Regions from separate parts of the Cobetia sp. UIB-001 genome, predicted to be linked through region 1. Evidence: predicted binding sites of a transcription regulator. Region 1 holds the regulator's gene; each other region holds the start of a gene.

Region 1 (8,037 bases):
AATGTCGAGGTCGACAGCAGTGAGCCGGATTACTATCTCGACGGGGCAGACATGACACGCTTCGATGCGCGCGGCGTGGCGATCCAGTCCATGACCTCGCCGCATATCGAGCATACGCCAGGCGATGACGTGACCCGGGCGCAGACCCCGAAGATTCGCACCAACGACAGTGAAGACCGCCGCTGGTATGCCACGGGTGACAGTGGCGTGTTGAGCGCCGGCGGCGACACCTTCACCCTCGAGGGCAATGCCAGACTGCGCCAGCCCGATGACCGCTGGACCCTCGATACCGATGTCCTGCACTACAGCCGTGATCAGAATCGCGCCTGGAGTGACGTACCGGTCGTGATCACCCAGAATGGCCAGCATGTCGAAAGCGACAGCTTCAGCGCCGACCTCTCACAGGATTCCGCCGTGCTGCAGGGCCGTGTTCGCAGCGTCCTGCAACCCGGCACGGGCCAGAGCGAGGCCAGCAAGGAAGCCGAGCGCATCGACTCGGGCACCGACAGCACCACCTCCGATGATGGGCGCGTCAACAGCACCTTCGAGGCAGCGCCTGCCAGCGGTGAATGAACCCGCCGGGCTGGCCGTCACGCCATGACCCGCGCCGCACCACCTTCTTCTCTGCCGCTCGATGGCATCATTGCTCGGGCGGCGACCCCGTCATGCCAAGGAGCCACCATGACTTCCACGACTCGCAAGCCCTTGACGGCCTGTCGCCAGACCCTCAACAGCGGTGTCATGGCGCTCTGCCTGGCACTGGGCATGTCCACCTTCGCCCCGGCCGCCATGGCGCTGGACAGCGATGCCAGTCAGCCGATCAACATCGCCGCGGACGCCCTGTCGCTCGATGACAAGGCCGGTACCGCCACCTACACCGGCCAGGTGGAGATGCGCCAGGGCAGCATGAAACTCGATGCCAGCCGTGTCGATATCAGCCGCGCCGGCAGCGGCGAGATCTCGCTGGTCAAGGCCACCGGCAAGCGTGCCTACCTGGAACAGCAACCGGCGCCCGACGAGAAGCTGGTCAAGGGCTGGGCCGACACCATCCGCTACCATGCACTGGAGCGCCGCGTGGAGCTGGTCGGCAACGCGCGTCTCGAGAAAGGTGATGACACCTTCGAAGGCGGCTACGTGGAGTACTTCCTCGACAAGCGCCAGGTGAACGCCAACAACAGCAAGACGGCACAGCAGACCGAAGGCGGTCGCGTGCACATGACTCTGACGCCGCGCGGCGCCAATGCCAGCAAGGAAAACTGAGTCATGACTGCTACTCCGCGTACGCTGAGCGCTCGCCATCTGGCCAAGGCCTACAAGGGCCGCAAGGTGGTCAAGGACATCTCGCTGGAGATCCGCCAAGGCGACATCGTCGGCCTGCTGGGCCCCAATGGCGCCGGCAAGACGACCTCGTTCTACATGATCGTCGGGCTGGTGCGCGCCGATGCCGGCAACGTCTCCATCGATGACAAGGACCTCTCCGCTGCCGCCATGCACCAGCGTGCACGTGCCGGCATCGGCTATCTGCCGCAGGAAGCGTCGATCTTCCGCAAGCTGTCGGTGGCCGACAACATCATGGCGATCCTGGAGACCCGCAAGGACCTGGATCGCAATGGCCGCAAGGCACGCCTTGAAGAGTTGCTCGAGGAATTCAGCATCACGCACATCCGCGCCAGCGCCGGCATGAGCCTGTCCGGCGGCGAGCGTCGTCGGGTCGAGATCGCCCGTGCACTGGCCACCGAGCCGGACTTCGTGCTGCTCGATGAGCCCTTCGCCGGCGTCGACCCCATCTCGGTGGGCGAGATCAAGAGCATCGTGCGTCAACTGCGCGACCGAGGCATCGGCGTGCTGATCACCGACCACAACGTGCGCGAGACACTCGATATCTGTGACACCGCCTATATCGTCGGCGATGGCCAGATCATCGCCCACGGTGATGCGGACTCCATCCTGGCCAACCAGCAGGTGCGCGACGTCTACCTGGGCCACGAGTTCACGCTCTAGGGTCAGCGCCTGCGCTGAGTCCTCGCGAGGTAAAAGCTTCGAAAGCCGCTGCGTGATTTTATCGCGTAGCGGCTTTTTCATGTCTGACATCAGACGCATGCATGACGTCCATACCACCTTGGTGGAAACATGGCATGCAAGTTGCTTGAATATTCACGGCAACCACTTGTCAGTGCCCCGAGTCACGGTATAGCGTAGTAAGCACGTTCCTTTGCCGTGAATTGACTGACTCCATGAAACCCACCCTGCAACTCCGCCTCGGCACCTCGCTGACCATGACGCCGCAGCTCCAGCAAGCGATCCAGCTGCTGCAGCTGTCGACGCTCGACCTGCGTCAGGAGATTCAGCAAGCCCTCGAGTCCAACCCCATGTTGGAGCTCGACGAGGACTACGAGTCGCTGGATGTCGTCGAGACACAGGATTCGAGCGAGATCTCCACTGCCGACTCCTCGAGCGAGATTCCCGAGGAATACCCCCTCGACAGTGACTGGTCGGACCTCTACCAGGACCACGCCGGTAGCCTGACCAGCTCCGGCAGTGGCAGCGGGAGTGAAGAAGGGCCGGACTTCGATCGCAATACCAGCGTCGAGAGCCTGCAGGACCACCTGCGCTGGCAGCTGGCGATGACCGACCTCGATGGCCGTGAACGCCAGATGGCGGAGAGCCTGATCGATGCCGTCGACGGTGCCGGCTATCTGAGCCTGTCACTCGACGAGCTGGTCGATGGCCTGCGCGGCCAGGGCCTGCCCGGCCTCAAGGCCTCCGAGCTCGAGCAGGTATTGCTGCGTCTGCAACAGTTCGACCCGACCGGCGTCTTCGCCCGTGATCTGCGCGAATGCCTGCTGCTGCAACTGGCACTGTTGCCGGATGATCTGCCGCTGCTGGCGCAGGCGCGCCGCCTGGTACGTCAATTCCTCGAGGCACTGGGCAACGATGACCGCAAGCTGCTCAAGCGCCGCCTGAGCCTTGACGATGACGAGCTGGATCACGTCATCCGCCTGGTACGCGCGCTCGATCCGCGTCCGGCATCCGCCTGGGGCGAGCCCGCCAGCGATTACGTGATCCCTGATCTGCTGGTGCGCCATACCCGCCATGGCTGGCAGGTCGAGCTCAACCCGGAAGCGCTGCCCAAGCTGCGCATCCAGCCGGAATACGCCGCGCTGATCAAGCGTGCCGACAAGTCCGCCGACAACACCTTCCTCAAGGACAACCTGCAGGAAGCGCGCTGGCTGATGAAGAGCCTGTCATCGCGCAATGACACCCTGCTCAAGGTCGGCCGCGAGATCATGGCGCGTCAGATCGACTTCCTCGAGCAAGGCGAGGAAGGGATGAAGCCGTTGATTCTGGCCAACATCGCCGAAGTGGTCGAGATGCACGAATCGACCATCTCGCGGGTCACGACCCAGAAGTACATCCACACCCCGCGCGGCGTCTTCGAGCTCAAGTTCTTCTTCTCGAGCCAGGTCGGTGGCAGCGGCAGTGGCGACGCCCACTCAAGCACCGCCATTCGTGCCCGCATCCGCAAGCTGATCGCGGAAGAGCCGGCCCGCAAGCCTCTCTCTGACTCGCGCCTGGTCGATCTGCTTGCCAGCGATGGCATCGAGGTCGCACGTCGTACCGTGGCCAAGTACCGCGAAGCGATGGGCATTCCGTCCTCAAGCGAGCGCAAGCGTCTGGCCTGACGCGTCACCTGCGGCTGCCATGCCCTGCTTTCACCTCCACAATGGCAGCCGCCACCAACCTCAAGCGTTGGATTTTCCGCTCATCAGCCTCTGACTTCGCGAGTAGCGGTACGCCTGTCGCGCGCTCTGTCATCCCGTCAACCGCTCGTCAATTGCCCGTCATGGCCCATGACAGCGCGCAGAATGACGGCAAAAAACCGCCGTTCCGGCAGCGTCATTTACCGTCAATCGCATGTTTTTAAAGTCACTTTTGCGCGTATTGCACCTGGATGACACCCGAAGAACCTCCCGGAACGCCGCTTGTCCCACGCAATCGAAGCGCCTGAAAGGCGACGTACATGCAGGGATTGGCGACGAAAACCCGCCTTCTTGCGCGTCTTTCACGCACCACCCACCAGACGTGCCCTTGAAGTCCACTCCGTTACCCCTCACTGAGTTGAAGACAAGCACTGAGCCACGATGCAGCGCAGCGTTGATCTTTGCGCAAAGCTTGGGCATTGTCGGTACAGACGCTCACGACATCTGACGCCACTGGCAAGGGTGCGAAAACATCGCCAGACGGTGGCCGTCAAGCCTGTTGCAGAGCGTCCGATCAGGGTTTGCTCGTAGTCAAAAAGGGTTACAATTGAATGGCAACCCGCTGGATAAAGGAGCGTGTCCATGCAAGTGAATATCACCGGGCATCATGTGGAACTTACCGATCCTCTCCGCGATTACGTCAACGAGAAGCTCGCTCGCCTCGAACGGCATTACGACAACATCACCAATGTTCAGGTGACACTGTCGATCGAGAAGGAGCGCCAGCAGGCTGCCTGCACCTTGCACGCGGCAGGCGCTGACCTCCACGCCCTGGCAGAAGACCCCAACATGTACGCTGCCATCGACGCGCTCGCCGACAAGCTGGATCGCCAGCTGGTCAAACACAAGGAAAAGTCCCAGGCTCGCTCTCAGGGCACCGGGACCCGTTGACCTTCAGCCATGACACTTGATCAGATCCTTCCCCCCGAGCGCACGCTGTACGGTGTCCCCGGGGGGAGCAAGAAGCGGGTGCTTGAATTCTTCAGTACCTTCATCGCACAGAACATTCCCAGCCTGGATAGCCAGGAAGTCTTCTCGCGCCTGATCGGGCGCGAGAGACTGGGGTCGACCGGCATTGGCCACGGTGTGGCCGTGCCCCATGCACGCAGCCCGCATTGCAAGACGCCAATCGCTGCGTTTCTGAAGCTCGGTGAATCCATCGACTTCGATGCCATCGACGGAGAACCCATCGATCTGCTGTTCGTGCTGCTGGTGCCTGAGGAAGCGGATGAGACCCATCTGACGCTGCTCGGGCAGGTTGCGGAATTGCTCAATTCCCCGACCAATCGCTCGGCCCTGCGCCAGGCAGACAGCCAGCGTGCACTCTTTGAGGCATTGACCCAAGCCATCGCCGAATTACCGGCGCGCTGAATGACAGGCCCGGACATCGTCCGGGCTTTCGTCTTGCTGGCCTTCCATCGGCCGACGTACAGCGCACTGATAGCGGGCAGCCTTCTGCCCCACCCCTGCATTCTTTCGACGTTGACCTCGCCCTTGGAGAGCACTTCATGAAGATCGTGATCATCAGCGGCCGCTCCGGCTCCGGGAAATCCATCGCTCTCCAGGCGCTGGAAGATATTGGCTACTACGCCATCGACAATCTGCCCGGCATGCTGCTGGCGCCACTGGTCGATCAGCTCGAAAAGGACAGCCCGGCGCGTCGGCGCATCGCGGTCTCCATCGATGCCCGCAACCTGCCGGAAGCCTTGACCCGCTTCCCCGAATTGCTCGACAACGTCCGCCAGAGCGGCATGGACGTGCAGGTCGTCTACCTGACCACCGATTCGCGAGTGCTGCTGGAACGCTACTCGGCGACCCGTCGTCGTCACCCTCTGACGCGCGACAACGACCACACCCTGGCCGAGGCCATCGAGATCGAGCAGAAGACGCTCGCTCCCATCCGCCAGAAGGCCGATCTGGTCATCGACTCGACCAACCTGAGCGTGCACGACCTGCGCTCGCGCATCACCGAGCAGGTCGCCCAGCACAGCTCCCGCCACCTGACGCTGACCTTTGAATCCTTCGGCTTCAAGCATGGCGTGCCGACCGACGCCGACATGGTGTTCGATGCCCGCTGCCTGCCCAACCCGTACTGGGACATCAATCTGCGCGGCGATACCGGTCGCGATGACAGCGTGGCCGAATTCCTGCAGCGCTACCCCACCGTCCAGGCGATGCATGACGATATCGCCGGCTGGCTGGAACGCTGGCTGCCCGCCTATCAGGACAGCAATCGCAGCTACCTGACGGTGTCCGTGGGCTGCACCGGCGGCCAGCATCGCAGCGTCTACCTGTGCGAGCAGCTGGCGAGCTACTTCGCCGAGCGCCTGCCTGAGGTGCGCCTGCGTCACCGCGAGCTGGGCATTCATACCGCGCTGAGCAACGCGGGTGAGACATGTGATCAGCAAGAGCATCAGCAAGAGCCTCAGCAGGAGCATCGCGATGGCCTCTCATGAGCTGACGCTGACCAACCGCCGCGGGCTGCACGCCCGCGCTGCCACCAAGCTGGTCAATTGCTGTGCGCCCTATTGCGCGACGGTGATGGTCAGCCATGGCGAGCGACGCGCCAATGCAGCCAATGTGATGGCATTGCTGATGCTGGCCGCGCCCTGCGGCACCACGCTGCTGATCGATGTCGAGGGTGAGCAGGCCGATGAGGCGATGCTGGCCATCGAGGCGCTGTTCGAGGCGCGCTTCGAGGAAGACGAATAACCGCCACTGACAGCGCTGTACATTTGCGCTGTGCTCAGCCTTCCTTCCTCAGCCAGCTCGCCTCTTGGTCAACTATCTTTTCGGCCCGCTCGCTTATCGGCCAGCCCCCCTCTGGCGGCCCACTGGCAACACCATTAACTGCTCATGCAGGATGCCTAGCGCCTGTTCCTGCACCGGTTCCTGCACCTGTCCTTGCACCTACCCTTATACCTATCTCTGCACCTATCCTTGCGCCTGGCAGCCATGCGACGCTGCTTTTGTGCCAGTGGCGGGACGCGGATTGTCCTTTCGATAAGAAACACTGTTTTCTTTTGTCGACGCGCCCCCCTACGCCAATGGTAGAATCAGCGCTGTCCTTCATGTCGACAGGGGAAGCCGACAGATGAGCAAGACGTCTCGTAAACTCAAGCCAAGACTTGATCGCCTGTCACAGGCGCTGGAAAGCGGCGAGCTGGAACAGGCAAGACGCATGCTCAATCGCGGCCTCGCACCAGTGGACGTGGCCCACCTGCTGGAATCCTCGCCCCCCAAGGAGCGTAATCTGCTCTGGGAGCTGGTCGATGCCGAGCTGCAGGGCGATGTCCTTCAATACCTCGGCGAAGACATCCAGACCGACTTCCTCAAGGACATGGACGCCGTCGACGTTCTCGCCGCCACCGAGAACCTGGAACCGGATGATGTCGCCGACATTCTGCAGCGCCTGCCGAATGCGGTGATTCTCGAAGTCCTCGACTCCATGGAGGCGCAGGAGCGCCTGCGCGTCGAAACGGTACTGTCCTTCCCGGAGGACACCGCCGGCGGCCTGATGAACACGGACACCATCACCATTCGTCCGGACATCACCCTGGACGTGGTGCTGCGCTACATTCGCCGCCACGAGCGCCTGCCCGACTCCACCGATACCCTGCTGGTCGTCTCGCGTCGCGATGAATTCATTGGTGCGCTGCCCATCAATCGCCTGCTGGTCTCGGACCCCAGCGTCACGGTGCGCGAAGTGATGGACACCGACAGCGTGGTGATTCCGGCCCTGATGCCGGAAACCGAAGTCGCCTCGCTGTTCGAGAAGCACGACCTGATCTCGGCACCCGTGGTCGGCGGCGATGGCAACCTGTTGGGCCGTATCACCATCGATGACGTGGTCGACGTCATCCGTGGCGACGCCGAGCACCAGGTGATGTCGATGGCGGGGATGGATGAGGACGAAGACACCTTCTCTCCCGTGATGCGAACCTCGTGGCGCCGCGCCGTCTGGCTCGGCATCAACCTGCTGACCGCCTTCATGGCCTCCGCCGTGATCGGCATGTTCGAAGGCACCATCCAGAAGATCACCGCGCTGGCCGTGCTGATGCCCATCGTCGCCAGCATGGGCGGCATCGCGGGCTCGCAGGCACTCACCGTCCTGATTCGTGGTATCGCGCTGGGGCACGTCAAGAGCGGCAATGTCCGCTGGCTACTCAAGCGCGAGGTCATCGTCGCGGGGCTCAACGGCCTGTTATGGGCCGTGGTGGTGGCAGGCATCGCCATCGTGTGGTTCGGGGATGTCCAGCTGGGGGCCATCATCGGC
Region 2 (8,037 bases), 470 kb from region 1:
CGCCATCACCTGCGGCAGGCCGTAATAGAACAGGAACAACTGCACCAGCAGCGGCGTGCCGCGGAAGAAGGAGATGAACACGATGGTCAGCGCATTCAGCACCGGCACCTTGAGCACCCGCACTACCGCCAACAGCGAAGCCAGTACCAGCGCGGCCACCATGCCGATACAGGCCATCTTGAGTGTCAGTGGCAGGTATTTGAGCATGACCGGCAACAGGCCAAGCATGTAATCGATATTGAGAGTATCCATTCGTTATCCGGACAGGCTGGGGGCTTGGCTGAGGGTCTGGAAAGACACCCGTCGACATGACGACAACGGGGCGACGGTCAAGCCGTCACCCCGTTTGCACATGACATCCTGGCATGCGCCCTTGTATCAGGGCGCAGCGGGCAATGTTCAAGGCGTGGTGATGTCGTTGCCGAACCACTTGTTGGAAATCTCGGCCAGACGGCCATTTTCCTTGAGCTCGGTCAGCGCGGCATCCACCTCGTCACGCTTGGCCTCGCCTTCGGCGTCCTTGCGGAACGGCAGTGCGTTCTCGAGACGCGAGAACGGCTTGCCAGCCAGTTCCAGCGGCAGCGGCGTCTTCTGGATCACCTGGCTTGCGCTGACGCGGTCCATCACGAAGGCATCGACACGGCCCAGGGCGGTGTCCTGCTCGATGTTGGACTCATAGGTCTTGATGTCGATCTGGTCGGCGTAGGGCAGCTCTTTCATCAGCGCTTCGTAGTTGGAGCCCAGATTGACCGCCACGCTGTGGCCCTTGAGGGACTCGACGCCGGTGATCTCGTCATTGCCGCGACGCTTGACCACCTGGGCCCCGTCGTAGACGTAGGGCTGGGTGAAGGCGAACTTGGCCTTACGCGCATCGGTGATGGTGATCTGGTTGGCCACGGTATCGATGCGGCCGGCTTCCAGCGAGCCGATCAGGCCGGAGAAGCTCATGGTCACGAATTCGATGTCGTCGCCGGTGATCTCACCGACGGCGTTGAGGACATCCACCTCAAAGCCCTGCAGCTTGTCCTGCTTGACGAAGGTGAACGGGAAGTAGCCGCCCGACATGCCGACCTTGAGGGTGTCAGCCTGTGCCGCCAGGCTGCCCAGGGTGGTCGCGCCCAGCGCGGCAGCCATCACGGCGCCCTTGAGAGCGGTAGAAGAGAAGACAGCTGCGAGCGAACGTGATTGGCGCATCGGGATTCCTCGTGGATCGCAAGACTGGGCCATTGGCGCTGGACGGTCGCTGACATTCGGTTGAACGCGGATGTCGAGCCAACAGAACAGGTATAAGCACAGCCTTTTATATGTGATTTGGTTGTATAGGATAACGGGACTGCCCCGCATTCCCAATCATTTCATCCCTTAAGGTCATAACCAGAAGGAATAAGACAGCATTCCTGTCAATGAGCGCGATTCTAGCATGCCTGTCATGGCGGGCCAGTGACGCCGTCTGGGCTACCTGCAGCGTTAGATGTCAGCCTGACGACAAGTGGATGACAGTTATTCACGCCATCCGTGGACGATGCTGTGGATAACCCGTCTCGGTCACGCTGCAAGCCGCGCCAGCCGTGGGATGACGAAAATTGATCAAAAAATCATCAACCTGCAAAACGCTCACCGGGACTTGAGGTGCCGCGTCATCTGTCAAGCCGTCACGGGTCGAAAGAGCGGCCATAATAGGATCAGGTCGCCCTCTTCCCTCTGGCCGCCATCACACGCCAGCGGGTGGCATGACAGCCGGTGAATCGCTAAAGTCGCTGCCATTCCAGACATGCTCAGGCACATGTCACGCGCCGGCAGCTGTCACTCAACGACACATGCCACGCCTGGCAATGATGCTCGACAAGACTCTTTTCTTCCGTTCTTCCGCACGCCAAGCCAAGGCGTGGCGGAGACACAGCCGTGGTGAGCCTCATGACTCCTCTTTCTTCCTTGAGCAACTTCTTCACACGCACCGGCGCCGAGCTGCACCTTTATCACCTGGGTCGCACCCTGGCGCCGCTCAGTCTTGAGCAACTGGAAGCCTTCGAGACCGAACAGCAGCCGTGGGAGCAGCCCTTCAAGGGTCAGGCGCGCCTGGCATGCGTGTTCCGGCCGGCCGGGCTCGACGATCCGCTGGTGTGGTTTCTGGCCCTGCCGCTGGATGAGGAAGGTCGTCTGTCTCCCGCACAACGCGACGCCTTCCTCGAACGCCTGATCACGACGCTGGGTCAGACGGCGCTGACCGTCGGCCGGCCTGATCTCCAGCAGGCCGAGGCAGGCAAGATCGACAACCTGATGCAGGACAACCCGCTGGCCTTCACGCCGGACGACAGCCTGCGCGCCATGCTGCACGCCCGTGCCAGCCTCGATTGTGACTGCCCTGCCAGCCAGTACTACGAGCTCGCCGAGCAGTATCTCACCGCCCAGCTACCGCTGGATGACTGGCCGTCACTCGGCCTGCAGGGCATCGCCGACGTGCTGACACGACGCGGCGAGCTGTCCGGCGAGCTTGCCGCCGCCTTCGTGCAGCGTCTGGCTGATCTGCCGGACACGCCGCTGCGCGCCATCGCGCTGTGTCTGGAGCAGGCACCGCCCGCCCATGCCCAGCTGGCTGGCCAGCTGCCTGAGGAATACGAGACCGAGCTGCTCTCCGCCCTGATCGCACGTGGCCAGGCCGCGCGTGACCTGGGGGACCTGGAGACGCTGTGCGCCTGCCTGCGGGCCGCCGGTGCCAGCCCACGGCCTGCGGCGGCGGAGTGGATCGATGCCCTGCTGGCCGACGACGAGGCCGTCAATGTCGACGTGCTGGTCGCAATCGCTGCGCGCGGCTACGCCCACCTGGAAGATGCCGAACGTCTGCCGGCCTTCCTGACCCGCCTGGCCAGCTGCCCGCAGGCCAACTTCGCCGCCCTGGCCCGCGACCTCGCCCTGATTCCGCGTCTGCGTCTGCCGGTGCTGATGACGCTGCGCAACGCAAGTGCGGACAGCCCGCTGGGTCAGGCGCTCGCCGCCCTGACCCGCCAGGCCGATACCGGCAATCCTGCCCCGCGTCATTGACGCCGGGCATGCCCGCAGGTGACAGTGCTTGAGATCATGCGCATAACCCACGACACTTGATCGGACACTTGAACAGACACTCTATCGGACACTTGCTCAAGGCATGGAATCGGGGCTGATCGGCACCGGTGAACAGGGCAAGTTGCGACGCGCCACCGGCACGATGTCACCCGCGCCTGTGGCCGTGGGTGACTTGCCCAGCGCCCGCAAGCGAGGCGTCTGGCGGCGATGAAAGCGCGCCATGACCGCGTGCCATGACCGCGTGCCCGGGGCGGTTTTGCCGGGCATTGTCAGCGCCACCGTCATCTCCGATTCGTGAGGCGAAAAAAGAGGCTTCAGCAAGGATTGCTGTCAGTACGTTAAGTGACTATGCTGCGCGCCCGCCTGGCCATTACCCCGCCATGCCGGCAACGCACATTACGTTGTGCCGCGCCTGCCCGGTGTCTTCATGCCGTGAGCCGCTGCCCGCTTCGCTCACGCCCTCTGATTCAGGATGAAACATGTCGCATCACAAGAACACTTCGCGTCATCACATCGACAAGGCACCGCCCCTCGATCTCAAGACACTGAATCATGACCTGCTGGGCTTTCGTCCGCGCGGCGTGGTGGGTCGGCGTGAGCTGATCGAGCTGCCGGAACTCAAGCTGCACCTCAATGCCAAGATCGACACCGGTGCGCATTCCAGTGCGCTGCATGCCGAGAGCATCGAGGTCTTCGAACACAACGATGATCTGTGGGTTCGCTTCATCACCCGGACCGGCGGTAGCGACTCCCCGCCGCATACGGTCGAGACGCCGGTGCATGATCGCCGCCGCGTGCGCTCATCCAATGGTCAGGCCGAATGGCGCTACGCGATCCGCTCGCGCATGAAGCTGGCCGGGCTCGACTACGATATCGACATGACGCTGGTGGACCGCTCCCAGATGCGTCACCCCATTCTGCTGGGGCGCCGTGCCCTGCGTCGCCTGCTGGTCGCACCGGGCGCCGCCTATCTGCATGGCGAACCCTGACGGCACCAGCCAGGCGCGCGGCGGCATGCTTCGGCATCTCGCCTCAAGACGCTGGCCCCGCTGCCATCTGCATCGCGTGACGCCTCGAGACAACAAAGGCTTCACCGGCGAATACCACGCCTCCTGACGGGCATCACGTCAGTCTTGTTCTGATTCATTCCTATCTCTGTCTGGCCCATTCGGCTCCGGAGGATTTCATGCATATCGGTATCCTGTCACGTAACTCACGCCTCTACTCCACCCGTCGCCTGATCGAGGCCGCCGAGGCACGTGGCCACACCGCGCGCGTGGTGGACACGCTGCGTTGCTACATGAACATCGCCTCGCACCGCCCGTCCATCCATTACAAGGGCGCCGAGATCGAGCACTTCGACGCTGTCGTGCCGCGCATCGGTGCCTCCGTCACCTTCTATGGCTGCGCCGTGCTGCGTCAGTTCGAGATGATGGGCACCTACGTGGTCAATGATTCCGTGGCCATCTCCCGCTCACGCGACAAGCTGCGCTCCCTGCAGCTGCTGTCGCGCAAGGGCCTGGGCCTGCCGGTCACCGGCTTCGCGCATTCGCCGGATGACATCCCCGACCTGATCACCATGGTCAAGGGCGCGCCGCTGGTCATCAAGCTACTGGAAGGCACCCAGGGCATCGGCGTGGTGCTCGCCGAGACCAACCAGGCCGCCGAGAGCGTGATCCAGGCCTTCATGGGCATGAAAGCCAACATCATGGTGCAGGAATACATCAAGGAAGCGCGTGGCGCCGACATCCGCTGCCTGGTGGTGGGTGACAAGGTGGTGGCGTCCATGAAGCGTCAGGCAGCCGATGGCGAGTTCCGCTCCAACCTGCACCGTGGCGGCACCGCGAGCGAGATCCGCATCACGCCGGAAGAGCGCTCCACCGCCATCCGCGCCGCCAAGGCCATGGGCCTGTCCGTCGCCGGTGTCGACCTGCTGCGCGCCAACCATGGCCCGGTGATCATGGAAGTGAACTCCTCGCCGGGCCTGCAGGGGATCGAGACGGCCACCGGCAAGGACATCGCCGGTCTGATCATCGATCACATCGCCAAGTCCGCCGCGCCGGCCAAGAAGATTCCGCCCAAGCCCAAGGGCTGAGGGCTTGAGCCTTAGCGCTGAAGCCTGAGGGCATTGCGCGCAACGTTTCCCAAGGGTGCAGGTCGTCATGACTGCACCCTTGGCGTTTCTGGGTCAGATGGCCGCGCGTGTACGAGCGTGAGCGATGGAAACAGGGCAAGGACAGCGCCTGAAAGGCAACGATGATCGTCACCAGAACGTCATTGTATTGTCGTAAACTGCAGGGATTGACAGTGCGGGAATAAATATCCTGACTTTCTGCCCTTCAGGGGTAGAAAAACACTGTTTTCACCCGCACAATCTCTTCTGACGGAGGAGGTGACCGCCCATGTTTCTCGACAATCGCCAGGTGGCGATGGATAGCGTCCAGGAAGCCCTGGCAGACAGTCTTGATTATTTCGAGGATAACGCCGAACGGCTGCGTCCCGCGCTCCTGAAGGCCTTCGAGCCCTTCTATGCGAGCCGTGTCGAGCTCAAACAGGCCCTGGAAGTCGAGACACGCAAGCATCTGAGCCTGATGCCGCGCGACGCCGATGTCGAGCGCGATGACTACATGTGGCTGTGGAGTCGCCTGAAGAGCATCGTCGGCAATGACAATCAGGTGCTGATCAACGAGTTGCTCGAACAGGAACGCGTCCTGATGCAGGCCTGCTCGACCGCCTTCACGCATCCGCTGCCTGACAGCATGGAAAAGGTACTGGAAGGCATCTTCCACAACTGCCGCCATCTGATTCGCGAGCTGTACCGTCACCAGACAGGTCAGGCCGCCCGCCGCCGCGCCGGCTAGCCACCTGCCCGCGCCGCCAGGCCGTGAACGCAAGACGCCCCGCCTTCCAAAGGAAGTGCGGGGCGTCTTCGTATTGACCCTGTGCGCCGCGGCAGCGATACGCGGCTAGTTCGTATCAGACCTGACAGGCAGCCACTGGAGCAATGCCTGCTTCACTCCGGGTAGACTCGCCAGCAGGCTTGCCTGCGCCTGACGCGCGAGGGGATGCGGGTCCGGCGTGTCGGCAGCGTTCTCTTCATTCGTCACATCCACTCCATCCGCCACATCACGACTGACAGCGGCCTGCTGCCCTGCTCCGGCTATCACGGAGGCCTCCGACGGCGACATCACGTGCTTGTCTGAGGAGTGAGATGACGAGGGTTGCGAAGATGAGTGCGATGACAACACCGGCGTCGGCAGCGACTCCTGCGGACCGAGGAAGCGCGGCTTGCGCCCCCACAGGTAGAGATCACCGACTGTCGCCGCACGGGCCAGCCACTCGCGCAGCATCAGCTTGAGCCCCGGCGGCTGGCGCTCGGAGATGGCCGGACAGCCTACAGCCTCCAGACCCAGCGCATCGGCGATGAACAGCGCACGCGGCAAATGCCACGGCTGGGTGACCAGCACCGCCTCGTCGACACCGAAGACCTTGTGCGCTCGCACGAGGGTATCGAAGGTGGAGAAGCCCGCGTAATCGAGCGTCATGAACTCCTGCGGCACGTTGCGCGCTCGCAGATCACGCCACATGGTCATCGGCTCATTGTAGTAACGCGTGCGGTTGTCTCCCGAGAGCAGCAGGTTGGAGACGCGGCGCAGGCGGTAGAGCTGGGCGGCGGTATCGAGGCGCGCCTGATAGTGTGGATTGCTGCCCCCGCCCACCAGGCCGTGGGAGGTGCCGAACACGATCCCCACTTCACGGCTCTGACAGGTCAGCGGTGACGTGGCAATGCGATCGTGCGTTGCCATCACGACCCAGAGGTTGAGCCCGACCACCGTCATTGCACCGGCGGCCAGCAGACCGACGATGGTCCAGCCAGCCCGCATGATCACTCGCTGCATCTCTTCCTCACGCCCATCCCTGCCTGTCTTTCCTGCCGCTACCGTCACATCGTGCAGGCATGAGCGCCCAGCCTACCCAAGCGGCCGAGGCTCTGCCAGCACTGACTGTTCCCCGGCCACGCATGCGGGTGACTCCGCTCAGTCTTCCTGCACCATCACGGCCTTGACGTTGACTGGCACCTGGGTCGCGATGTTGCCAAGCCCGGCCAGATCACGCAGGGTGCGAATGCCATCAACCAGCGCGAACTGCTCAGCATCGACCATCACAGGCGTGAGGGTCTGCACCAGCCAGCGATCGCCGCGCAGGCGCGTCACCTGCAGGCTCATCGGCAGGTTCTGGGTGTTGTCGTGCAGCGTCAGCTGGCCTTCGACATCCACCTTCTGAGTATCACCCGGCTCCATCACCTTGAGGGTCGGCATGTCGAGACTGGCGGTCATCACGGCCAACGGATAGGTGCCGGACTCGAACAGCTTCTCGCTGACGCGCTGGTCACGAATGTCGATGCCGGTACTGGCGGAGTCGAGGTCGATCTCCACCGACAGCTGACCGGCGTCATTGACGCGCGCCCGCCAGGAGGTGAAAGCATCCGTCTCGACGGTGCTGGCGCCCGACTTGGCCATCTTGGTGGTCTGGAAGCTCAGCTGTGACACATCGCCATCCAGCTTCCAGGCGGCCTGCGCGCTGGCAGCGGTGCTCAGGATCAGGGTGGCGGTCAGGGTGCGCAGCGCAGTCTGGAATCGCATTGGGGAGTCTTCCTTGAGGCAGGTGATACGGGAAACCGTCAAACGGACGTGCCGACGCGGCCCGAGGCAGCAACTTGCCCGGACGCTCAGCAACGTGAATTGGATAGCCGGATGGACGAGAGGTTCCCGCCCATCCGGTTGCGTTTGCTGCATCTCGCCCAAGTGTTACTGCGACTGACGGCCATGCAAGGCCTCCAGGGGGCCGCAGAGAGTAAAGGGCGACAACAGCAGACGACTAAGGTGCGCTGATGATGCTCAGAACATGCCCAGTTCCAGGCGGGCGTCCTCACTCATCATCTCGCGCGACCAGGCAGGCGAGAACACGATCTCGACG
Region 3 (8,037 bases), 360 kb from region 1:
AGGACGGCCTGGGGCGCTGGATGGACAGCAAGGGCTATCAGCGTATCGACGAGTTCTCCCGCGCGGCGGTGCCCAACACCACCGACTGGAAGCAGCTGGACATGAACTATCAGGTGATCGCCCGCATCGACCAGGACAAGTGCATCGGCTGCGGACGCTGCTACATCGCCTGCGAGGACACCTCGCACCAGGCCATCATGCATCTGGCCAAGGACAACGGCACCGCCCGCTATGAGGTGAAGGACGCCGACTGCGTGGGCTGCAACCTGTGCGAGATCACCTGCCCGGTCGAGGACTGCATCAGCATGGAAGTGCAGGACACCGGCAAGCCGTACATGAACTGGATGGAGGACCCGCGCAATCCGCATCGCGCGGCCTGATCGCCTGATGCTCCTCTGATCGCGGGGCGCAGCTAGCAATAGATGGGAACCAAAAAAGGGGCTGCCAGCAATGGCAGCCCCTTCTTGATTGGCTTGATGATCCAGCAATGATGATCGTGATTAGCTTCATGATAATATAACCATGAAGTTACCCGCCATCTCAGGCGGACAATCCGACACCCTTCAGCAGCACCCGCGTCACGTTCTGCACCGCCTGCTCGAATTCCCGATCACTCAGCGCCTTGCCCTGATTGAGCACCGCGATCTGATGATCGAAGTCGGCGTAATGCTGGGTGCTGGCCCAGATCATGTACAGGTAGGCAGAGGCATCGACGTTGTCGATGCGGCCCTCGCCGATCCACTGGCGCAGACGTGACTTCTTCATCTCGGCCCACTCCTCGAGCCACACCGTCAGCTCTTCGCCCAGCACCGGCGCACCCTGCATGATCTCGCTGGCCCACACCTTGGAGCCATAGGGGCGCTGGCGCGAGTGCATCATCTTGGCGCGTATGTAGGTGGAGAGCACCAGCTGCGGGTCGTCGTAGGCCTCGAAGCACAGCGCATCTTCCTTCCACAGCGCCAGCAGGCCATCGAGCACCGCGCGATACAGCGCTTCCTTGGTGCTGAAGTAGTAATGCAGATTGGACTTGGGCAGCTCTACCTCGGCGGCAATATCGACCATGCTGGCGCCGACATAGCCCTTGAGAGCGAAGATCTTTTCGGCGGCGAGCAGGATGCGGCCGACATTATCCTTGCGAATCTGAGACTTGCGAGTGGTCATGCGATCCCCTGACGCGGTGCTGGCAGTGCGATGAGAATATCACAACCGCACTGCCAACATGTCTGAGCCGTCAGGTTTGCCCTGTCATCCGGCAAGGGCGACGACTTCTCTGCAAGTGCTGTGCAATCCCGCGCCAGCGCGGATCGGCAAGAACCGCGCCCGTGACATCACTCGAAGACCGCGCCGTCGATGAAGCCATCCGCCGGCATCGGCACCTGGCCCGCCTCACCGCTCAGCCACCAGGGCGCCGGATGCGTGCCTTCACTGCGCTCATCCGCCACCGGTACCACCATGCCCAGCCTGCGGGCCGCCGTGCGGTAGAGATCCGGGCGCACACAACGTGTCAGCGTCGCCTCGAGATCCTCGTCATTGAAGCCCTGCAGATGCCCCCAGCGCTGCATCTGGGCGATGTACCAGCGCGTCTGGGAACGCCACGGGAAGTTGGCCGCATAGCGATGGAAGATGGTCCAGCCGGGATTGTGCTGCTGGAAGTCGTCCACCGACTGCTCGACATCGACGTCTTCCAGCCCGCGTGTCACCACGCTCATCGGCACCTCCGGCATGCCCTCTTCGTGCAGCCACTCGGCGGCCCTGTCCCGATTGCCGGGGCGGTCCAGCCAGGCGCAGGCATTGAGCAGCGCGCGAATCAGCGCCTGATGCGCCAGCGGATGCTGCTCCGCCCAGTCCTCGCGCACGCCCAGCACCTTTTCCTGCCCGAAGCGCCAGATATCGTGACTGCCCGCCACCACCTGCCCCATGCCCTGCGCCGCCGCCAGACTGTTCCAGGGTTCACCGACACAGAAGCCATCCAGCGCACCGCTAGCCAACTGTGCCGCCATCAGCGGCGGCGCCACGGCGCGCATCTCGACGTCGCGATCCGGATTGATGCCGCCAGCCGCCAGCCAGTAGCGCAACAGATAACGATGCGAAGAGAACGGATGCACGCTGGCCAGCTTGAGCAGTGGCTCGCCACGCTGCTTGCGCTCGTGCACATGCGCCGCCAGCGCCTTCGCGACCTGCAACGGACTGGAGAGGTCGTGGCCGTCCTCGCCGAGGGTGGCCATCAGCGCGCGCGACAGCGTGATGGAGTTGCCGCCCAGGTTGAGCGTCATGGCACTGATCACCGGCGTGGCGCGGCCATCCAGGCCCAGGGTCGAGGTCAGCGGCATCAGCGCCAGCATCTGCGCCCCCTGCAGCACACCGGTCTGCAGGTCATCACGCAACGCCGCCCACGAGGGTTGCCACTTGAGTGTCACCGCCAGCCCCTCCTCGCGGAAAAGCCCCAACTGCTCAGCGACCACGAAGGGCGCGGCATCATTGAGTGGCATCAGGCCCAGCGTCAGCTGATGGCCATTCAGGGGTACATCTGTGGGCATCACGCACACCTCTTGAACGATCGAGAGAGAAGGACAGTACGGCGACCGGCTCAGCGCCGACGCGCGGCCTTGAGCAGCTCATCGGCCAGCTCATGCAGGGCCAGGCGCCGGTTCATGGCGGTCTTGCGCAGGTATTGGTAGGCGGCATCTTCACTGAGCCCACGCGTCTCCATCACCACGGCCTTGGCGCGATCGACGCTGCGCCGCTGCACCAATGTGGTCTGGGTACGGTTGAGCTCCCCCTTGAGCGCACGGTGCGCCTCGAAGCTGGTGATGGCGACCTCGACCATGCTGCGCACCATCGCTGGCATGACGTGGTCCACCACATAGGCCGAGACACCGGCGCCAGCCGCCTCACGCACGAGGTCCGGGGCATCTTCACTGGCCAGCATGATCATCGGCTTGGGATAGCGTCGCCCCAGCTGGCCGAGATGCTCCAGGGTGTCGCGGCTGGGCAGGTCGGCGTCGATGATCACCGCATCGGGCTGATGCTGCTCGACCAGCGCGTGCAGGTCCTCGTGCTCGTCAACGCGCAGCGCCACCTCGAAGCCGGCGCTCAATAGCGCCTGCTCCAGCGCGGCGGAGCGCTCACTGCGGACATCGACGATCAGCACGGTCACGGGCATGTCAGGTTTCCTTGGGTCGGGCATGAGACTTGCCGTACACCCAAGCAGGATTCGTGCCGCAATCTGGTGCAACCCTGCGGCCAAAGGCCTTCAGAGCGGCCGAGCCGAAAGCGTCGCTGCACTGCAATGAGGCACGCGCCTGCCCGACCCTCCCAGCGCCATCTGCGTGCGCCAGACTGGTACCTCGCGCCTTGCTGACGCACCGCCAGCGCGCATCGAGCGCGCATCCAGCCCGGGACACCGCCTGCGCGTGCCAACCTATTGCCCTCGCCAAGCCATTGATCTTCTGGGACTTGTCCCGCCCACACCCCCGCAACTGGCGCGCTACTTGCTTTGTTCCTGTCACTTGCCGCACAGACGCTCTGCTGCCGGCAACCATGGCATCACCGACTGCTGCCATCGCTATCCATGACGTGGACCAGGCTCTTCGGAGTACGAGTGCGTCGAACCAGGCCCCTCAATGACGAGGCGCCCTTGCTGTCGTTCATTCACAGCCGTTCGACCACTCGCCGAGCACACCTGACTTCGTGCCCGGCACCGACGCTGAATCAGGAGCCCACTCATGGATATCCGCAACAAGGCCAGCCGCATCCGGCTGTTCAGCTTCAACACCCCGCAAATGCGCGCCTTCCACATGTCGTGGTTCGCCTTCCACGTCTGCTTCTTCGGCTGGTTCGGCATCGCGCCGCTGATGGCCGTGGTGCGTGACGACCTCGGCCTGACCAAGACCCAGATCGGCAACACCATCATCGCCTCCGTCGCCATCACGGTGATCGTGCGCCTCGCCATCGGCGTGCTGTGTGATCGCATCGGGCCACGCAAGGCCTACACCTGGCTGCTGTGCCTCGGCTCGCTGCCGGTGATGTGCATCGGCTTCGCCGACAGCTTCGAATCCTTCTTCCTGGCCCGTCTGGCCATCGGTGCCATCGGCGCCTCCTTCGTCATCACCCAGTACCACACCTCCGTGATGTTCGGCCCCAACGTGGTCGGCACCGCCAACGCCACCACCGCGGGCTGGGGCAACCTGGGCGGCGGCACCACCCAGATGCTGATGCCGCTGGTGATGGCCGGCCTGCTGATGCTGGGCGTCGAGCAGACCCTGGGCTGGCGTCTGGCGATGGTCGTGCCGGGCATCGTGCTGTTCCTGACCGGTATCGCCTACTACTTCTTCACCCAGGATGCGCCGGACGGCAACTTCAGCGAGCTGCGTGAGCGTGGTGAGCTGCCCAAGGCCGAGAAGGAATACAGCATGCGCGCCACCTTCGGCGCGGCGGCACGCGACATCCGCGTCTGGGCCCTGTTCCTCGTCTATGGCGCCTGCTTCGGGGTCGAGCTGACCATCAACAACGTCGCCGCCATCTACTTCTTCGACCACTTCGATCTCGATCTTGCCACCGCCGGTCTCATCGCGGGCCTGTTCGGCCTGATGAACCTGTTCGCCCGCACCCTGGGCGGCGTGTTCTCCGACCTGTTCGCCCGCCAGTCCGGCCTCAAGGGCCGCGTGCGCTGGCTGTTCATCGCGCTGCTGTGTGAAGGCGTCGCGCTGGTCGGCTTCGCCCAGATGGAAACCCTCGCGGTGGCCATCGGCATCATGCTGGTCTTCAGCCTCTTCGTGCAGATGGCGGAAGGCGCGACCTTCGGTATCGTGCCCTTCGTCAATCGCAAGGCGCTCGGCGCGGTCGCCGGTATCGTCGGCGCGGGCGGCAACGCGGGCGCGGTCGCCGCGGGCTTCCTGTTCCGCAGTGAGGAGCTGACCTACCAGGAAGGCCTGATGTACCTGGGCATGGGCGTGATCGTGATCTCGCTGTTCGCGCTGCTGGTGCGCTTCAGCGCTGCCACCGAAGCCGAGGAAAGCCGCGCCTACGACGCCGCCGTCGCGGACCGCAAGCAACAGAGCGAGCAGCAGCCCGCCTCGGCATAAGCGGATTTCCCTCTCCCCGAGCCAGACACAAGAAGGCCCCGTCTCATGGGAGGCGGGGCCTTCTTGTGTCTGGCGACAGCTCAGGTCAGCGGCGACTCATCGCGGCGCTGACAGCCGAGCCTCAGCTATCGGTGGCGTTCTCGACGCTATCACCGGCTTCCTCGACGGCGTTGTCCATCTTCTCACCGGCCTTCTCCATCGGGCCTTCGTCCTCGCAACCGGCGAGCGACAGGCCACCGAGACCGAGCATGGCAATCATCAGCGAACTACCCAGAGTCTTGAGCTTCATGATGTCTCTCCTTGAATCATCGGTCGGAATGACGCGACAGCTGCCATCACACTCAGGCTGCCACGTGGTGTTACCCATGACATGGAGCGGGAGCCTTGTAGTTTCAAGGGTCACGCAACGCCGAGTTGCCTGTTGCTGATCAAATACCAAGCTCAGAGAAGGTATCGGGAAACTGCACTTCACCGCCCAGCCCCTCCAGGTAGTCCGGCAGCAGCTCGAAGGCGACGAAGGAACCCGGCACGTCGTCATGATGGCAGTAGAGCCCGTAATGACACGCCGGATGAAAGCCCAGATGGGTATAGAAATCCGCATGGCCTGCCGCCACCACGGCCCCCGCCCCCAGCAGCCGGCAGCGCTTGACCGCCGAGATCACCAGCCGCTTGCCGATGCCGTGACGCTGATGCTGGGGCAGCACCGCCAGCGGCGCCAACGCCATCAGCACGCGGTCCGGGTAGCCGGAAAGCTCCACGCGCGACACCATCACATGCCCCAGCAGGCCGCCCTCGCCTTCACTGAGGTGGCGACCGGTCTCCGGGTCGGTGACACGCTCGGCCACCAGCGAGATCTGCGCCAGATTGCCTCGACGCAATCTGTCACCCAGGCGCGCTTCACGATGGCCGGCAAAGACGGATTCATGAATGCGGTAGATGCGCTCATGATCAATGAGACGTTCTTCACGAATGCGAAGATTATCGACGGCGTTGGCAGTCATCACGAGGTACCGAATCAGCGCCCTGATGGTCAGGGACGTTACCTCAAGCGTAGCCACCGCCCGCAGCGGCTGCGAGCGTCAATCTGCTGCTCAAAAAGCACGATGCCCGCCGTGGTGGCGGGCATCGCTTGGGGTGATATCAAGGTCGCATGGCAGATGAAATGCCTGGTTCAGTCCCTCTCAGGGTTCTCGCCGCTACCGGTCAGACACGTCACCGACACTGCTCGAGCATTGCGCCGACGCTGCCCGCCTCAGCTCTTGAGACGACGCGCGCGGAAGGAGCGCCCCTTGAGCTTGCCGTTCATCAGCTGGGTGAGTGCCGACTTGGCGACATCACGCTCCACGGCGAGGAAGGTGGTCCGCGCCAGCACCTTGATCTTGCCGATCTTGCTGCCTTCCAGGCCGCCGTCACCGGTCAGCGCGCCGAGGATGTCGCCGGGGCGCAGCTTGTCCTTCTTGCCACCGTCGATCTGCAGCGTCGCCATGCGCGCATGGAACGGCTCGCGCGTCAGCATGCTTTTCGAGGGCAGCGGCTCGGCTTCCAGCGTCTGCTCGAGGAATTCGCCCAGCTTGGTCAGGCGATAGTCTTCCTTCTCGGTGTAAAGCGTGCAGGCGATGCCGGAGCTGCCGGCACGGCCGGTACGCCCGACACGGTGCACGTGAGCATCGAGATCACGCGCGATCTCGTAGTTGAACACCGCATCCAGCGCTTCGATATCCAGCCCGCGCGCCGCGACATCGGTAGCCACCAGAATCGAGGTGCTCTTGTTGGCGAACATCACCAGCGTCTGGTCACGCTCGCGCTGTTCGAGATCACCGTGCAGCGCCATGGCACTGAAGCCGTGCTCATTGAGCGCATCGCTGACTTCCTGCGCCTGACGCTTGGTGTTGCAGAACACCACGCTGGATTCCGGGCGGTACTTGAGCAGCAGGATACGCAGCGCCTCGAAGCGCGCCTCGTCATCGGCGACACGGTGAAACAGCTGACGGATGCTGCTGTCATCGTGGGTGGAAGCCACCTCGATGCTGACCGGATCACGCAGCATGCGCTCGGCGATCGGACGCACGCCATCGGCGAAGGTCGCGCTGAACAGCAGCGTCTGACGCTCTTCCGGGGTCTCGGCGACGATGGCATCCAGCACCTCGGCGAAGCCCATGTCGAGCATGCGGTCGGCTTCATCCAGCACCAGGGTATTGAGCTCGACCAGGCTCAGGCTGCCCTTGCGCAGGTGCTCATCCACGCGCCCCGGCGTGCCGACGATGATGTGCGCACCGTGTTCCAGCGAGCCCAGCTGCGGGCCGAAGGGCGCGCCGCCGCATAGAGCCAGCACCTTGACGTTGTGCAGGCCGCGCGCCAGACGACGGATCTCGCCGGCGACCTGATCGGCCAGCTCACGTGTCGGACACAGCACCAGTGACTGCACACGGAAGCGCGAGACCTTGAGACGCGACAGCAGCCCAAGGCCGAAGGCAGCGGTCTTGCCGGAGCCGGTCTGGCCCTGGGCGATGACATCGCGGCCTTGCAGCATCGGCGGCAGGCTCTGCGCCTGAATCGGCGTCATGGTGTGATATTCGAGCGTGGCGAGGTTGTCGAGCAGCTCGGGCGCCAGCGCCAGAGAGGCAAAGGCAGGGGTGGCGGTGGCGTCAGTCACGGGGACATTCCTTCAATCGATGAACAGGCACGAGCCGAACGGGCTTACGCGCGGGCGCAGAGCATAGCAGAGCGTGGCCACTAACGCCTGCCACGGATGCCCGCGCCTGATACCGGCTCCCCAGGCGAGATAGCCTTTTTGAGCAACGCTCTCTCTTGCCCGCCAGACTCACCTCTCAGCACACCGTATGAGCCAGCTCGAACGTGACTCAACTCAAAGCATGATTTTCATCACAACAGGATTCGATTCCCGCCAAATATCATTTATTAATTATCGTTAATTAAACAAAATGGCCAACGG

Evidence for each region. The regulator sigma-54, encoded in region 1, starts transcription at its own class of promoters, with help from an activator protein. The targets are predictions, from matches to a motif close to TGGCACNNNNNTTGCTNT.
Region 2: a site for sigma-54 is predicted at 1,258-1,275, ahead of HA399_RS05470 (amino acid ABC transporter substrate-binding protein). Genes of this name have one in related genera too.
Region 3: a site for sigma-54 is predicted at 3,481-3,498, ahead of HA399_RS02055 (NarK family nitrate/nitrite MFS transporter). Genes of this name have one in related genera too.

What each region holds. Positions count from the first base shown of each region.
Region 1 is NZ_CP058244.1:816,054-824,090, reverse strand. Features, by position in the region: gene lptC (LPS export ABC transporter periplasmic protein LptC) at 1-573, shown strand, start outside; gene lptA (lipopolysaccharide transport periplasmic protein LptA) at 682-1,260, shown strand; gene lptB (LPS export ABC transporter ATP-binding protein) at 1,264-2,001, shown strand; gene HA399_RS03450 (RNA polymerase factor sigma-54) at 2,235-3,683, shown strand; gene hpf (ribosome hibernation-promoting factor, HPF/YfiA family) at 4,344-4,652, shown strand; gene HA399_RS03440 (PTS sugar transporter subunit IIA) at 4,662-5,132, shown strand; gene rapZ (RNase adapter RapZ) at 5,270-6,217, shown strand; gene HA399_RS03430 (HPr family phosphocarrier protein) at 6,204-6,473, shown strand; gene mgtE (magnesium transporter) at 6,856-8,037, shown strand, end outside.
Region 2 is NZ_CP058244.1:1,287,869-1,295,905, reverse strand. Features, by position in the region: gene HA399_RS05475 (amino acid ABC transporter permease) at 1-252, opposite strand, end outside; gene HA399_RS05470 (amino acid ABC transporter substrate-binding protein) at 400-1,134, opposite strand; gene HA399_RS05465 (DUF3549 family protein) at 1,915-3,039, shown strand; gene HA399_RS05460 (RimK/LysX family protein) at 3,540-4,049, shown strand; gene rimK (30S ribosomal protein S6--L-glutamate ligase) at 4,247-5,155, shown strand; gene HA399_RS05450 (hypothetical protein) at 5,463-5,921, shown strand; gene HA399_RS05445 (vancomycin high temperature exclusion protein) at 6,027-6,959, opposite strand; gene HA399_RS05440 (YceI family protein) at 7,098-7,703, opposite strand; gene sufT (putative Fe-S cluster assembly protein SufT) at 7,959-8,037, opposite strand, start outside.
Region 3 is NZ_CP058244.1:452,706-460,742, reverse strand. Features, by position in the region: gene preA (NAD-dependent dihydropyrimidine dehydrogenase subunit PreA) at 1-380, shown strand, start outside; gene HA399_RS02070 (TetR family transcriptional regulator C-terminal domain-containing protein) at 541-1,161, opposite strand; gene HA399_RS02065 (CmpA/NrtA family ABC transporter substrate-binding protein) at 1,329-2,537, opposite strand; gene HA399_RS02060 (ANTAR domain-containing response regulator) at 2,588-3,163, opposite strand; gene HA399_RS02055 (NarK family nitrate/nitrite MFS transporter) at 3,726-5,084, shown strand; gene HA399_RS02050 (hypothetical protein) at 5,206-5,373, opposite strand; gene HA399_RS02045 (GNAT family N-acetyltransferase) at 5,513-6,085, opposite strand; gene dbpA (ATP-dependent RNA helicase DbpA) at 6,337-7,737, opposite strand.